One region of the Vibrio casei genome, then DNA from elsewhere that is predicted to be linked to it. Evidence: riboswitches for the same ligand, from Rfam matches in the RefSeq annotation. Region 1 holds a riboswitch; each other region holds the start of a gene.

Evidence for each region. Region 1 has a riboswitch for thiamine pyrophosphate ahead of thiD (bifunctional hydroxymethylpyrimidine kinase/phosphomethylpyrimidine kinase). Riboswitches for the same ligand answer to the same signal wherever they lie in the genome.
Region 2: another riboswitch for thiamine pyrophosphate. It lies ahead of thiC (phosphomethylpyrimidine synthase ThiC); the one in region 1 lies ahead of thiD (bifunctional hydroxymethylpyrimidine kinase/phosphomethylpyrimidine kinase).
Region 3: another riboswitch for thiamine pyrophosphate. It lies ahead of thiB (thiamine ABC transporter substrate binding subunit); the one in region 1 lies ahead of thiD (bifunctional hydroxymethylpyrimidine kinase/phosphomethylpyrimidine kinase).

The regions. Positions count from the first base shown of each region.
Region 1 covers NZ_AP018680.1:1,358,605-1,363,933, forward strand. The annotation lists gene VCASEI_RS06540 (glutathione S-transferase family protein) at 1-469, shown strand, start outside; gene VCASEI_RS06545 (DUF502 domain-containing protein) at 593-1,348, opposite strand; gene VCASEI_RS06550 (CorA family divalent cation transporter) at 1,505-2,449, shown strand; gene VCASEI_RS06555 (sterol desaturase family protein) at 2,491-3,294, opposite strand; gene VCASEI_RS06560 (GNAT family N-acetyltransferase) at 3,495-4,022, shown strand; TPP riboswitch at 4,097-4,192, shown strand; gene thiD (bifunctional hydroxymethylpyrimidine kinase/phosphomethylpyrimidine kinase) at 4,261-5,109, shown strand; gene thiM (hydroxyethylthiazole kinase) at 5,163-5,329, shown strand, end outside.
Region 2 covers NZ_AP018680.1:2,678,376-2,683,704, reverse strand. The annotation lists gene crcB (fluoride efflux transporter CrcB) at 418-801, shown strand; TPP riboswitch at 841-940, shown strand; gene thiC (phosphomethylpyrimidine synthase ThiC) at 1,064-3,022, shown strand; gene thiE (thiamine phosphate synthase) at 3,022-4,362, shown strand; gene VCASEI_RS12535 (HesA/MoeB/ThiF family protein) at 4,397-5,146, shown strand; gene thiS (sulfur carrier protein ThiS) at 5,246-5,329, shown strand, end outside.
Region 3 covers NZ_AP018680.1:2,454,438-2,459,766, forward strand. The annotation lists gene thiQ (thiamine ABC transporter ATP-binding protein) at 66-785, opposite strand; gene thiP (thiamine/thiamine pyrophosphate ABC transporter permease ThiP) at 821-2,410, opposite strand; gene thiB (thiamine ABC transporter substrate binding subunit) at 2,468-3,427, opposite strand; TPP riboswitch at 3,522-3,630, opposite strand; gene VCASEI_RS11450 (flavin prenyltransferase UbiX) at 3,704-4,330, opposite strand; gene mpl (UDP-N-acetylmuramate:L-alanyl-gamma-D-glutamyl-meso-diaminopimelate ligase) at 4,409-5,329, opposite strand, start outside.

The sequences.
Region 1 (5,329 bases):
GAATGGTAAGGTGCCAATGTTAGAGCTTGATGATGGTACCTGCATCAGCGAAACGATTGCGATCTGCCGTTTCTTTGCAGAACAACATAATGACACCTCACTGTTTGGTACCACACCGGCAGAAAAGGGCCTAGTAGAAATGTGGCAACGCATTGTTGAGTTTGATGGTTTATACGCGGGCTTTCAGGCATTTCGTAACTTATCTGGTGTGTATAGTGACCGTGAACGCTGCGTACCTGAATGGGGCGAAGAATCAAAACGTCGTGTACAAGAGTTTTTACCTAAACTCGATAAGCAATTAACTCATAACGAATATGTTGCGGGCGAGAAACTTAGTATTGCCGATATTACCGGTTTCCTTTTTGTTGGCATAATATGTGAAAAAGCATTAGAGATTAAAGCACTAACTATGTACCCACATATTCAAGCTTGGCATGAAAAGTTATCTGAGCGTCCCACATTTCAATAAAAGTTTATGGATTGACATTTTTTCTGTCGTTAATTCGACAAGGAGCGAATCAATAAGAAATCCGTTTTTAACGATATTTAAATTCGTTAAAAACGGATTTAAATGGGTTTTATATATGTGATCTTATTTGTGGTTCTTGACCTGAGTGGATTCTAAGTCTTGCTTGTTTTTCCATTCTTCTAATGCTTGCTGCATTTCTTGCTCATTCTTTAATACTTTTCCTAACGCATCATCTGGTCTTTTCGGTAGTGTTAATCCACATGAAATTAGCGTTGCAGTTAATTGTTCGACAGCAAGGTGAGGTACGTACAGTAAATCTTCTTGTTTTTCAAAACGAACGTAACCATTAGATAGGTTGATGGCTTGTGGAACAAAAACCACCCGGTAACCTTTTTCTGGCACCGGGTAGAACTCGCCATCTGGGCCCAAAAACATTTCTCCATTCTGATTTGGGATCATCCAGGTTGGACCGAGATCAAACACTATTTCTTTAGAATTGGGGCCAGACCAAGAGCGGCTGAATGCAGGCTTTTTGAAAGGTGATTCGTCTGAGGTTAACGCTTCCATAATTTGCTTGGTGGAATTATGAATGATACCAAAGCCGGGAATACGATTAATGGTTTTATCCGATAGCCAAGTGTAAAAGCGTTGCTGCAGACTACCGTCAAAGATAATACCAACGATTAACATTAAAACGATGGCTGCCATTAGGCCAAAGCCCCATATATTGCTCAGGGTCTGATGTAGGCTCTCAGGTAAAAAATAACCTGCCGTTTTATCCATGAACGTCACTACTGCATTAACCACCCAACAGGCGATCACTAACGGAATAACAAACAGCATTCCAATTTTAATTTTTCTGATTAACAGCTTTTTCATAATGAAAACGACTCTTTTGTACTAAGAATAACGTCATACTTTAAACGTTTTGAAAAACCATACCAACTGTTTATATTCATGAACAAAAGCTTGCGTGTTGATAAAAGCTCTGCATTAATAACAGGTAAAGTTAGATTGAAGATGAGCAGAATAGTAATGACAGATAATTTTCTTATTGATCAATGGCAGTTTAATGGTGTAGACGCTCAGCAGATCAAAGTACAAGATGAACATCAATCAAAAGTGCAACCGAGAAATTGGTATCACTGTCAGCGAGAGTCTTTAGGTTTACGAAAATGGCTGCAATTTAATGATATTGAACCTGGCATCATTGATAGTTTATTAAAAGATGATACAAGACCTCGCTTTGAACTTTATGAAGATGGTTCCTTTTTATTAATTTTGAGAGGGGTCAACCTTAATGAAGGGGCAAAGCCTGATGATATGCTCAGTATTCGTTTGTTTTGGAGAGATAACAGCCTTATAACGACAAGGAAAGTATCGTCTCGAACCATTAGCAATATTCGAAGCGCTTTATTAAAAGGTAATGGACCTAAATCTTTGCCTCACTTGCTTATGGCGATTATTGCAGGTTTAAATCTGAATATTGAAAAATTCCTAAATCAAACGGAAGAGCGCTTATTTGAATTAGATGAAGTTGAACACGATGATAATGAACTGCATTTAATCCATAAACGTATTTTAAAACTTCGTCGATTTTTAAAACCCCAACGTTATGCTTTAAATGATCTTGTTGAGGCGAATATTCCAGATATCAATTCGGTTGAAACACACAGTTGGAACGTATTGGATACCAGTACACGATTGACTGAGTCGATGGAATTTTATCTAGAACAAATTCAAGTAATGAAGTCAGAAATAGCGCAAGATCAAGCTGAAAAAATGAATAGAAATACCTACTTATTTACTATTGTAGCGGCAATATTTTTACCTCTTGGTTTCTTGACCGGGTTACTGGGTATTAATATTGGTGGGATGCCGGGTGTTGATAGCCCAACCGCGTTTACTTTGTTTTGTGCGGGCCTTGGTGTCACCTTGCTAATCGAGTTGTTTTTACTTAAGTGGTTGAGATTTTTCTAGTTAATGTTTTTTTGTGTTGGATATCTAGCTATAGATTATTATTATTGTTTTCTAAAAGGTTGAGTTAACATTTTTATCAAACTCTGTTCTTTCAAGTGTCGGAATAAATCGATGCCAATCTTCATTGATTGGTGCCCATCTTTAGGTTGGCTAATGTAACTGTTAAACCAACGATCCCAAACCGATAAACAAAAGCCATAATTGCTGTCGGTTTCATTACGATAAATGGAGTGATGCACACGGTGCATGTCTGGCGTTACGATGATTTTTCTTAATTTGTTATCTATGTTTGACGAGATTTGAATATTACTGTGGTTAAACATTGCGCTAGCATTCAATAAAATTTCAAATAATAGTACTGCGATGGGGGAAATGCCAAAAGTAAGAATCATGATCATCTTAACCAACATAGATAACCAAATTTCAATAAAGTGAAATCGAGAACCCGTGGTGACATCAATGTCTTGATCTGTATGGTGAACACGATGTAATCGCCATAATAGCGGCACTTTATGAAATACTCTGTGTTGCCAGTAGATAATCACATCCAAAAGAATGAGGGATATCACCCCGGTCAGTACAGCATTCATATTGATAAGATTGAAAAGTCCTATGTGCTTTTCTTGAGCGACAATAGCGGTTGAAACCGCTAAAAATGGTAAGGCAATAGGCAACAGCAATCCATTGACCACTACTAAGCTCATATTATTTAACCATCGATACCATTTCGGCTGGGTTAATGATTTTCTAGGCAATTTGATTTCCCATAATGCCATGACAAACAAAACAGTGATAAAGATACTGACCCGAATGATATTCTGATTTTCAAGTAATAAATCCATCATACAACTTGATTTCCTATACTGTATTGTTACCTAAGTGACATTTTATACCAACCAGGGTGTGTTGATTATTTCTACTGCGTTGTCAAAGCCTTGCGTTGGCTAATTTTGACTTTAATTGTATGCGTCTGTTTTTATTTCGATAAATGATGACGAGCTTAGTGATAGATTATGAAACGAAAAAATGTATAAAAGGGAAAACCATGACAATAAATACACCACGATTACTGCTCAGGCAATGGAATGAAAGTGATTTGGCACCATTTATTCAAATGGGCCAAGATCCTGATGTTATGCGTTTTTTTCCATCAGTTTTAACTCAAGATGAATCAGAAGCTTTAATGAAAAAGATTATGGCATTAATTGACGAAAATGGGTGGGGTTTTTGGGCCGTTGAAATAAAAGAAACGAAAGAATTTATTGGGTTCGTTGGCTTAAATGCGGTAGAAAATGATCTTCCTTGTACGCCATTTATTGAAATCGGTTGGCGAATTAACAAACCATTCTGGGGGCAGGGTTTTGCGCCAGAAGCGGCTAAAGCAGCATTAGAGTATGCTTTTACAGAATTAAACCAAAAATCGGTTTATGCTTTTACTGCCAAACAAAATTCCCCCTCACGACGAGTCATGAGTAAAATTGGCATGGTAAATACTCGTAATGATTTTGATCACCCTAAATTGCCCGATGGTCATATTCTACAACGTCATTGTTTATATTGTATTGGTCGTTAACCTTGGTTTATTCACACCCCGAGGTTAATGATGAGAGAAAAACTTTACATTGTGTAATGGGCATTTTAAATTACACCTATTAGTCGGGGAGCTGAAAAGCTGAGATCATGATGAGACCCGTTGAACCTGATCCAATTAACATTGGCGGAGGGAACTAATAAGCTGGTGTATCCATTATTCCTATCTTTAGGTTTATTACTCTAGCATTATTACTTCTGCTGCCTGAATAGGAAGTAATATGCTTGAAAAGCCAACCTCTCAATCTTCATCTATTTCTCACATTGTGAATATTCTTACTATTGCCGGTTCAGATTCTGGAGGTGGTGCAGGTATTCAAGCCGATATTAAGGCGATTTCAGCAACCGGAAGTTATGCTTGTTCCGTTATTACCGCATTAACGGCGCAAAACACCCAGGGTGTGAGTGGGATTTATTCTATTTCTGCAGAATTCATTGGTCAGCAATTGGATGCGGTATTTCAGGATATTGATATTGCTGCAGTAAAAATAGGCATGCTTAATGACTGTAGTGTGATTAAGGTGATTGCTGAGAAAATCAAACAATACCAACCCCCATTTGTGGTTTTAGATCCGGTGATGGTGGCGACCAGTGGCGATCCACTTATTCAAATATCAGCCATTGAAACTCTGAAAGAGGTGCTTTTTCCTTTAGTGAGCTTGATTACTCCAAATTTACCTGAGGCGGCATTATTAATCGGCAGTGATATGCCGTCTAGTGAAGCTGAGATTGAAGGTTTCATTGTAAAACTTCGCGATCATGAACCGCTTAATAACATCAATGTGCTCTTAAAAGGCGGTCATTTTTGTGGCGAGCAAAGTAATGATTGGTTAGTGACACCAAAAATGGTAGAGATTTTTAGCCATAAGAGGGTATTCACAAAAAATACCCACGGCACTGGCTGTACTTTATCGTCGGCGATTGCTTCTTATCTGGGGCAAGGTTATCCATTAACGCAAGCGATAGACCTAGCTAAGACTTATCTTTCTAATGCATTAGTGCAAGCTGATTTGCTCAATGTTGGGAAGGGAGCGGGGCCTGTTCATCATTTTTATAATTTGCCTTGTTAAATCTCTTTCTTCAACCTGTTCCATACTTGTGAGCTTATTTACGGAGTATTGTTATGAATCCACCGGTTATGAAAACATCAAAAACGCAGCATCACCCTTTTCCGCTTTCTCAAAAAATTGCGAATACGCTGCAATCTTTACGTGAGCAACGGCCATTAGTGGTGAGTGTGACCAATTATGTGGTTATGAATAATACAGCTAATGCTCTGCTTGCCATTGG
Region 2 (5,329 bases), 1.3 Mb from region 1:
AAACTATCTAATGATACCTGTAATATTTAGTTAGAAAAATTCGGTAAGATGGATTGGGTACAAAGACCAATGATACTTCAAGAAGGAACGAGCTTAGGTGTGATTATTATTTTTTGACTATTTACGTAATGCACTACTCCTCGTTAAGTTAAATAGTAATGATATTAAAACATAGTCAGTAATATTATATAAAGATGGGGGAGGCAGTTATTATCGGAAATGTATTCAAGTGGATTTTAGTTGTCTTCAATACCAATGCTTAAGATATTAAATAGAATACAGTGCAGTAGCTAAGTTTACTAGTAAATAGAATCATCCAATATTGTATACATCGGCGTTATAAAAATAATATATAATCTATGTGTTTAAGGTTTATCAACTTCCTTTTTATGCAATTAGTTAGATAGGAGTCCTGTGTTGGGGCAGCTAGTTATTTTAAGTTATATCGCGTTGGGTGGGGCTATCGGCGCCTGTTCTCGTTATTTGATTTCTGAGTTTTGTGTTGCGTTACTGGGAAGAGGCTTTCCGTATGGAACACTAACGGTCAATGTGGTTGGTTCTGCGATTATGGGGCTTCTAATGGCGGCGATGCAAAATGGTGTGATTGCAGAATCTCCTTGGCGATTGATCATTGGCTTAGGTTTTCTGGGAGCATTAACCACTTTCTCAACCTTCTCAATGGATAATGTTTTACTTATGCAGCAAGGTGCTTTTTTCAAAATGGGATTAAATGTGTTGTTAAATGTCTTTTTGAGCATTTCAGCCGCGTGGGTAGGTTATCATTTTTTGATTAAAAACTAAGCTTAACATTGTTATAAATTCGTTATCGTCTATACTATTTTTCACTTGTCGGAGTGCCATAAGGCTGAGACCGCGTCGTTGCGGGATCCGTGAACCTGATCAGGCTAATACCTGCGTAGGGAACGAGAGAAGAGTAATCCATATTACCCCTCTATTAATGTAGCTGTGTTTTTATTCTGCAGACCTGCATTCTTGTGCATCAAAATCCGTCAAGCATTTACTCCCTTGGGAGCCCTAACTCAAAAAGTTAAAGGAAAATGCTATGTCGTCAAGTCGCAAACAAGCTCGAATGGAAGCAAAAAATTTCATTGAGTCTTTATCTGTTCAACCTTATCCCAATTCATCTAAAACCTATATTGAAGGTAGCCGCGCTGATATCCGCGTCCCAATGCGAGAAATTTCGCTTGCTGATAGTTTAATTGGTGGCGGTAAAAATAATCCTGTTTTTCAACCTAATGAGCCAATCCAAGTTTATGATACATCAGGCTTGTATACCGATCCTGATTATCAAATCGACCTTTATACTGGCTTGCCAAAATTGCGTGAACAATGGATAGAAGAGCGCAGTGATACTGAAATTTTATCGGATGTCAGCTCCTCTTTTACTAAAGAAAGACTTGAAGATGAAACGCTAGATAATCTTCGCTATGGCAATTTACCCCGAATTCGTAAAGCTAAATCTGGCCAGTGTGTCACTCAACTTTATTATGCAAGACAAGGCATTATCACTCCTGAAATGGAGTTCATTGCGATTCGAGAAAATATGGGTCGCCAGAAATTTGCCGATGAACAAATGAACCAACAACATCCAGGTAATAACTTTGGTGCTAATTTACCCAAGGAAATCACGCCTGAATTTGTACGCCAAGAAGTAGCAGAAGGGCGTGCGATTATTCCTTCTAATATTAATCACCCAGAATCTGAACCTATGATCATTGGCCGTAACTTTTTAATTAAAGTGAATGCCAATATCGGTAACTCATCGGTGTCATCTTCAATTGAAGAAGAAGTTGAAAAACTCGTGTGGTCAACTCGTTGGGGGGGCGATACGGTAATGGACTTGTCTACTGGTCGTAATATTCATGAAACTCGTGAGTGGATTTTGCGTAACAGCCCTGTACCGATTGGCACGGTTCCAATGTACCAAGCATTAGAAAAAGTGAATGGTGTTGCAGAGGATCTTAACTGGGAAGTGATGCGTGATACCTTGATTGAACAAGCTGAACAAGGGGTGGATTACTTTACCATTCATGCAGGTTTACTGCTTCGCTATGTTCCTATGACCGCTAAACGCGTGACTGGTATTGTTTCTCGCGGTGGTTCTATTATTGCTAAATGGTGTTTAGCACATCACCAAGAAAGTTTTCTTTATACCCATTTTCGTGAGATTTGTGAGATTTGCGCTAAGTATGACGTGGCACTTTCTTTGGGCGATGGTTTACGTCCTGGCTCTATCGCAGATGCGAATGATGAAGCACAATTCTCTGAACTACGCACATTGGGCGAGTTAACCAAAGTGGCGTGGCAATATGATGTGCAAGTAATGATTGAAGGCCCAGGACATGTGCCTATGCATATGATTAAAGAGAACATGGATGAACAATTAAAGCATTGCCATGAAGCACCATTTTATACATTAGGCCCTCTGACAACCGATATTGCACCGGGTTACGATCATATTACTTCCGGTATTGGTGCGGCCATGATTGGTTGGTTTGGTTGCGCGATGTTGTGTTACGTCACGCCTAAAGAGCACCTTGGATTGCCAAATAAAGAAGATGTGAAAACTGGTTTAATAACTTATAAACTAGCCGCGCATGCTGGGGATTTAGCTAAAGGACATCCTGGGGCTCAAATCCGAGACAATGCCTTATCCAAAGCGCGCTTCGAATTTCGCTGGCATGACCAATTCAATTTATCGCTCGATCCTGAAACCGCGCTAGCATTCCATGATGAAACCCTGCCGCAAGAGTCTGGAAAAGTTGCTCATTTTTGTTCGATGTGTGGACCTAAATTTTGCTCGATGAAGATTTCACAAGAAGTACGAGAGTACGCTAAAGATACTAAACAGGTAGCAGCGGATCAGGCGATTAATATCAAGATGCTAGATGATCCACTAGAAGGAATGAGACAAAAATCAGCTGAGTTCCTAGCCACAGGATCAGAGTTATACCATCCGGCGGTATCTCATCAGCCTGAAGAATCGGAGCAAGAGGTTTAATGATTAAGATTAAATTGCCACCACAGCATGATGATATCAAAGAGATATTCTTGCAATGCTTAAGCGCAGCTAACCAAGTCGGATTTACCACTGATCATATTCAAGTAAGCCACAGTAATAATGGCGACTTTGTTTATCACAATGGTATTGAAGACAAGATATTTTCGGTGCAATTGAATGCTCCTATTCCTGCTTTTGAGGAGGAGTCAGAGCTAACATCAAATGCATTGGCCTCAAACTTATCTCAAAGCGAAGCTCGGCATTTAGTGTATTTAGATGGCGCTTCACTGCCGGCAGTATTGAATAAAAATGCCGTTTATATTGATGCACTATTTAATGGTGAGCATCATGATATTTGGCTTAATACTGAAGCAGAGTTTTGCGTTTTACGTTCAGCGCAGAACATACAACTGGAACCACATCGTCATTTAGCATGGTTCTTTTCTTGTCTTAGTTTGGACTTTCCTTTGGAAGATGCCTTAACTTTAGCGCGGGCGGCTGTATCGCATTCTCATATTTCATCATCAAAAAAATTGAACTCAGCAGATGCCGTGTTGAATGTTTCACGTGAAACATGGCCAAAAGAGCGCTTCTTATTTCCAGTACCATTATTGGTTAATGACCGGGTGGAGCAGGAATTAGAACTTCAGTTTCAGTGGGAGAATATTCAAGAGTCTTTGTTTGATTTTGCTGAGCTAGAAAGAGATAAATTTCGCTTATATCCAGTGGTGACGGAATTTACTCAAATTGAAACGTTACTAAAGTTTGGAGTGAAAACGATTCAGTTACGCATTAAGGATCCAGATCAAAGTGACTTAGAGTGGCAAATTGAGCAAGCAATAAGACTGGGGCGTGAGCATGATGCGCAAGTTTTTATTAACGACTACTGGCAACTTGCTGTTAAGCATAAAGCCTATGGTGTGCATTTAGGGCAAGAGGATTTACTTACCGCAGATTTAAGAGTAATTGAGCGTTCAGGTTTACGATTAGGTTTATCAACACATGGTTACTATGAAATCCTAAAAGCGGCACAACTCAATCCTAGCTATATTGCGCTTGGGCATATTTTTCCCACACCAACTAAACAGATGGTATCAAGACCACAAGGACTGACTAGGCTGCGTTTATATCAAGAAATGATCAGTAGCCTAGTACCAAGTGAGCCAACCGTTGCGATTGGTGGAATAGATTTATCCAATGCTCAGCAAGTTTGGCAATGTGGTGTAACGAGTTTGGCCGTTGTGCGTGCCATTACTCAAGCTCCTGATATACAATTAGCCATCAACTTATTTGCGCAAATTATGCAAACGGATGAGGCGCGTATTGCTGAATCAGCATAATTGGATTTGAGCTTAATTTTTTAAAAGGCTACTTATGAACGATTTACAGTTTCAACGCTATCAACGTCAAATTATGGTTCCTGAAGTTGGGGAGTCAGGCCAGGAGTTATTGCTTGCCAGTAAAATACTGATTGTTGGATGTGGTGGATTGGGTTCATCGGTCGCCTTATATCTTGCTTCTGCTGGTGTAGGTCAACTCGTCGTTGCCGATGGTGATTGTGTTGAATCGTCGAATTTACAACGCCAAGTGATTTATCGTGAATTCGATATTGGTGTGAATAAAGCGAAAGCAACGGTTAACCAAATCAAGCAGTTGAACTCGAGTAATAAAGTACGCAGTGTTGAGTCATTTTTAGAAAGCGACAGGCTAAATCTAGAAGTGATGATGGCGGATGTAGTACTCGATTGCAGCGATAACTTTCCCACTCGCCAAGCGGTTAACAAGGCTTGTGTTGAATCAGGTACGCCATTGATTTCCGGTTCAGCTATTGGCTGGGTCGGCCAGTTAATGACATTTGATTTTAGACAAAGTAAGCAGCCTTGTTACCACTGTGCTGTGCCGTATCAAGATGATAGTGCTGGATTGAAGTGTTCTGAAAATGGGGTAATCGGCCCAGTAGTTGGAACGTTAGGCAATTTACAGGCACTAGAAGCGATTAAGCTCATTACTCAAAACGCCAAGTTAAAACCGAATGTTCTAAATCTCTTTGATGGGCAATCATTAACTTGGCAAAAATTTAATATTAGCGTGGATCCTTCGTGTCCTATTTGTAGTCACTTATAAATAAATATTGGTCATTAATAACCGATGACTGAGATTATTGTGACTATTTTAATGAGTAAATAAGTTGAAGGGAACGCGTTCAAATTCTTAGGAAAGAAGATGAATATAATGATTAATGGAGAAACCATCGCATTGGATGTGCCGGTTTCCCTACAAGGACTAATCCAAGATCTAAAGGTTGAT
Region 3 (5,329 bases), 1.1 Mb from region 1:
TTTGTTCTAATAAAAGGCAAGTGGTTAACTATCTCACCACTTGCTTCCACCATCCCGTGATTCAATTAATAGCCACTCGCTTTAATAAATGCGGCTAAATGGGCATTAGTATGTAATTGATCTAAATTCGACATCCTACCACTCTCACTCACCTTTCCTTGCTCCATAAAAGCAAAGTGCGTCGCGATTGCTTTGGCATCCGTTAGATGGTGGGTCACCATCAATACCGTGACTTCACGTTCTTGGGCAAGCTTTGCCACCAACATCAACATTTCTTCACGTAAAATGGGATCCAAGGCTGAAAAGGGCTCATCCAGTAACCATATAGAATGAGATTGAACAAAACACCTTGCCAATGCTACTCGTTGACGTTGTCCACCAGATAGCTGCTCAGGAAGTCTATCGAGCAATACTTCTAATCCCACTTGTTTGGCAGCTTGTTCAATTTTCTGTCGATGCTCTTTGGTTAACTTCAGCCCAGGGTGCAATCCCAAACCAATATTTTGACGCACCGTTAAATGGCTAAATAAATTATGCTCTTGAAATAACATGCCCAATGGGCGTTCATGAGGCGCAAAGCCAACCACCGAAGATCCAAACACACAAATATTGCCTTGTTTAGGTTCGATAAAACCGGCAATTAAACTCAGTAAAGTGGACTTGCCTGACCCACTAGGCCCCATAAGTGCAGTAATTGAGCCTTTCTCGACCGCGAGATCAAAGTGGAATGTTTCCTCTTGGTAATCATAAATGACTTGTTGTATTTCTATCGCTAAATCAGGCATGCATCACTTCTTATCGGAAAATAAAATGGTTAGTGTTAACGACTGCCACGCTTGAAGACAGATTCAATTAACGCAAAACATAATACGCTAAACAGTAATAAACATAAGGATACGGCAGCGGCGGCTGGCATTTGGTAACTGCCTAGTAACTGAAATAAGTATAAGGGTAACGTGGTAAAAGATTGGTTACCAAATAAAGCCACCGCGCTTAAGTCTCCCATTGAAAACATAAAGCTTATCGAAAACGCATGTGCAATCGGTTTATTCAACGCTCGCCATTCCACCAAACGAAAACGCGTCCAACCTTTCATTCCCAAGCTTTGGCACAAAAACTGGTACTGTTGCGCTGTTTGCAACATCGGCTGAGACAAGGTTTTAATGATGTAGGGCAGTGACATTAAACTGTTCACTAAAATCACAACCCAAAAAGCCAGACTAAAGACATCAACCTGATTGCGTAGCAGCAAAAATAACCCTGTACTGACCACGATCCCCGGCGTCACGAGGATGATCGTACCCATCAGCTCTAAGCGACCAGCTCGATGAATCAAGCCTTTTAAATGCCAAGCTCGGCTGGTAAACAAAATGGCAACGCCCATCAATAACGAGAGCGTGCTCGCCAAAGTAGCCACTTTAATAGAGGCCGCTAAAGCCTGCCAAAATCGTTCATCTTGCAACACGGTTAACGACTTAGGATTAAGCCCCTGCCAAACCACCATGAATAAAGGCGGCAGTACTAAAATCATGGCAGCAATAATCCACACTCCATCCCAAATTTTTGCCCTTTTAGTATCAGATAATAATGCTAAACGTTGTTGAGCTCTCATAGTTGAAGCTGGCAGTACTTTCGTCAAGCGTAATAAGGTTAAGCTTAATACACCGCACAACACCATTTGCCATAACGCCAAAATGGCACCAGCTTGTAAATCGAAATCAAACTTAATCGCTTGATAAATCGCCAGCTCAATAGTGGTCGATTTAGGCCCCCCTCCCAATGCCATCACCGTAGAAAAGCTCGTAAAGCACAACATAAAAACTAAGCCGGCCACCTGAGGCAATTGCTGGCGCAGTCGTGGCCATTCAACTTGTCGAAATTTTTGCCAATGGGTCATGCCTAAATTAGCACAGAGTTTATGTTGCTCATTCGGAATAGATTCTAAAGAATGCAATAATAAACGGCTAGCATAAGGCAAGTTAAAGAACACATGAGCTACCAAGATTCCATTTAAACCATAAATAGAAAAAGGTAAGCGTGCATCAAAGGCTCTAAAGGCATCCGCCACCACCCCACTGTTACCCAAAATAGCCAAAATACCAAAGACCCCAACTAATACAGGTAACACCAAAGTCGACGCAAAAATCTTCAACAGCAGATTTTTACCTTTAAATTCACGACGAGATAAAGCATGTGCAACCGGAATGGCAAAACCAATACTCAGTAATGTTGAAAAGAAAGCTTGATAGAAGCTAAAAAAGGTAATGTGGCGGTAATAAGGGTCAGAAACGATCCAACCCAGATTTAAGGTAGGGGCGTGCTGAATGAGCGCACCCACTGTTGAGCTCACAAATAAGCCAATCGCCACCGCAACTGCAATGCCTAATTTAGGTACGGCAACATTAACCACAATGCATTCCTATAGTTAAGCTTGCCAATGACACGTTCAAATAATGAAACAAAACATTTATTGTGATAACGCCATTTGCCATTCACGAGTCCAGCTTTTCAGCTGTTTCGCCACAACTTGAGGATCAAGTGATAACATTTTACTTGGTAGTGTTAGCTGATCATAACCTTTTGGCAAAGCAATATCAGTCACCGGGTACATCCAATTTCCAGTCGCCATCACCGATTGAAAATCGTCAGTTAAAATAAAATACATAAACTCATCCGCCAATTTTTGATGCTTAGAGCTTTTCATTTTAGCGGCTAACTCAATTTGCGCATATTGACCTTCGGTAAAATCAGCGGCGGCGTATTGCTCATCATTTTCAGCAATAATATGATAAGCCGGTGAAGTGCTGTAAGACAAAACCATATCACTCTCCCCTTTTAAAAACATAGGGTAAGAATCAGACCAACCTTTACTGACAGTCACGGTTTTTTTAGCTACTTTTTGCCAAGCATCCGCAGCATTGTCACCGTATACCGTTTTCATCCAAAGCAACAGGCCTTGCCCCGTAATTGAAGTACGCGGATCTTGGTAAATAATCGTGAAATCATCACGATCAACTAACTCTTTTAAGCTTTTCGGTGGATTTTTCATCTTGCTTTTGTTGTACACAAAAGCAAAATAACCGTAATCAAAAGGAACAAAATAGTCGCTGTTCCATCCTCCCGGAATCGTAACCTTTGAAGTATCAACATTATGTTTTGCAAGTAATCCCGTTTCTTGCGCTTGCGCCATGATGTTGTTATTTAACCCTAACACCACATCCGCTTTAGTATTTGAGCCTTCTAAACGAATACGACTAAGTACCGATCCACCATCATCTAATGCCACAAAGTTCAAGACACAACCACATTGGCTTTCAAATGCTTGCTTAATCTTAGGCCCTGGCCCCCAATCTGAAGTAAATGAATCATAGGTGTAAACGGTTAGGGTTTCTTTCTCAGCAGAGATAGCCGTAGTTGAAAAAGCCATCACGTAAGGTAATGTGAGAGCGGTCAGCCATTGGGTTGTGAAGTTCACTAGATGAATCCTTATTTAGTGAGCGGCACAGGGGGGAGAAAAGGAAGAAGAATCCTGACTCAATTCCTACGCCAGCATTATCTGGTTCAGGTTCACGGGTCTCTTAAAAGATCTCAGCCAAATCCGTCATTGATTTAGCACCCCGATGAGTATTAATGAACGTGATTGTATTGAGTTAACCGTTAATAGGCCAGAGATTAACACTAAAAATGATAAGCATAATTCATTTTAATCTCGTTGATCATAACCCCATCGAGGGACCAAACCTTGCTCAACACCTAAATGATCAAGGATTCGTGCCACCATAAAATCAACCAGATCATCAATGGATTTTGGTTGATGATAAAACCCAGGTGCAGCCGGCATGATCGTAACCCCCATTTGGGAAAGCTTATGCATATTTTCTAGGTGCAATGTCGAAAATGGTGTTTCACGAACCACCAGCAATAATTGTCCGCGCTCTTTCATTACCACATCGGCAGCCCGTTCAACCAGATTATCGGACATGCCATGAGCAATCGAGGCAACACTGCCTGCAGAGCAAGGGCAAACGACCATTTGTTTTGGTGCTGCAGAGCCCGAAGCCACTGGAGAAAACCAATCTTCCTTGCCACACACAATCAACTTTTCACTATGACCATTTAGATGTTCAACTAATGCTTTTTGCGCAGCCTCTGGACCACTCGGTAACTTCAAGCCATGCTCAGTTGCCATCACGACACGAGCAGCAGAAGAGATCAACAAATACACCGTATAGTCAGCCGCCAATAAACACTCTAGCAAACGTAAACCATAAGGCGCACCAGAAGCGCCCGTGAAAGCTAGGGTTATTCGCTTTTTTGCAGATTGAGACATATGAATTTCCTCAACAAAGAATGATGATTTAGAGTGAAAAGATCATAGTGATCTATTTACTTCCCATGATCTATTTGCTTACGATGATCTTTTTGCTTCTAAAGCCGTTAACAGCTTATTGTGGATCCCTTCAAACCCACCATTACTCATTACCAAAATTTTATCCCCACTTTCGGCTTGAGCCACAATGTGTGCCACAAAACTATCAATATTGCTATCCACATAGCTTGGTTGTGGACATTGGTCAGCAATGTCTTGCACCGACCATGAAATATTCTTCGGTTGGTACAAACATACTTCATCGGCGTGTTGAAATGAAGCGGCTAGCGTTTGCTTATGTACGCCCATCTTCATGGTACTAGAACGAGGTTCAAAAACGGCAATAATTTTACGGTTTCCCACCTTATTACGTAAGCCTTCTATCGTGAGATCAATAGCGGTAGGATGATGCGCAAAATCGTCATACACTGTAATCCCATTCACCTCACCTTTTAATTCTAATCGACGCTTTGTGTTAATGAACTTCCCTAGGGCTTCACAAGCGAGATCAGCGGTCACCCCAACATGACGAGCCGCCGCAATCGCCATTAACGCATTATTAACATTATGATCACCCACAAGATCCCATTTTACAGTCCCCGATAATGCACCATCTAAATAAACGTCAAAATGACTACCATCTTTTGCCAATTTACTCGCTTTCCAATGACCATCATCACCAATATGCTCCAGTTCACTCCAGCAACCCCGTTTAATCACCTCTTCCAAACCAGAGTCATTCGTTGGCGTTAAGATCCTGCCGTTTCCAGGCACAGTTCGGACTAAATGATGAAATTGACGCTTAATTGCTTCTAGATCGTCGAAAATGTCAGCATGATCAAACTCAAGGTTATTCATCACCAACGTGCGAGGATGGTAATGCACGAACTTTGAACGCTTATCGAAAAAAGCACTGTCGTATTCATCGGCTTCCACCACAAAAAATACGCTTTCACCTAA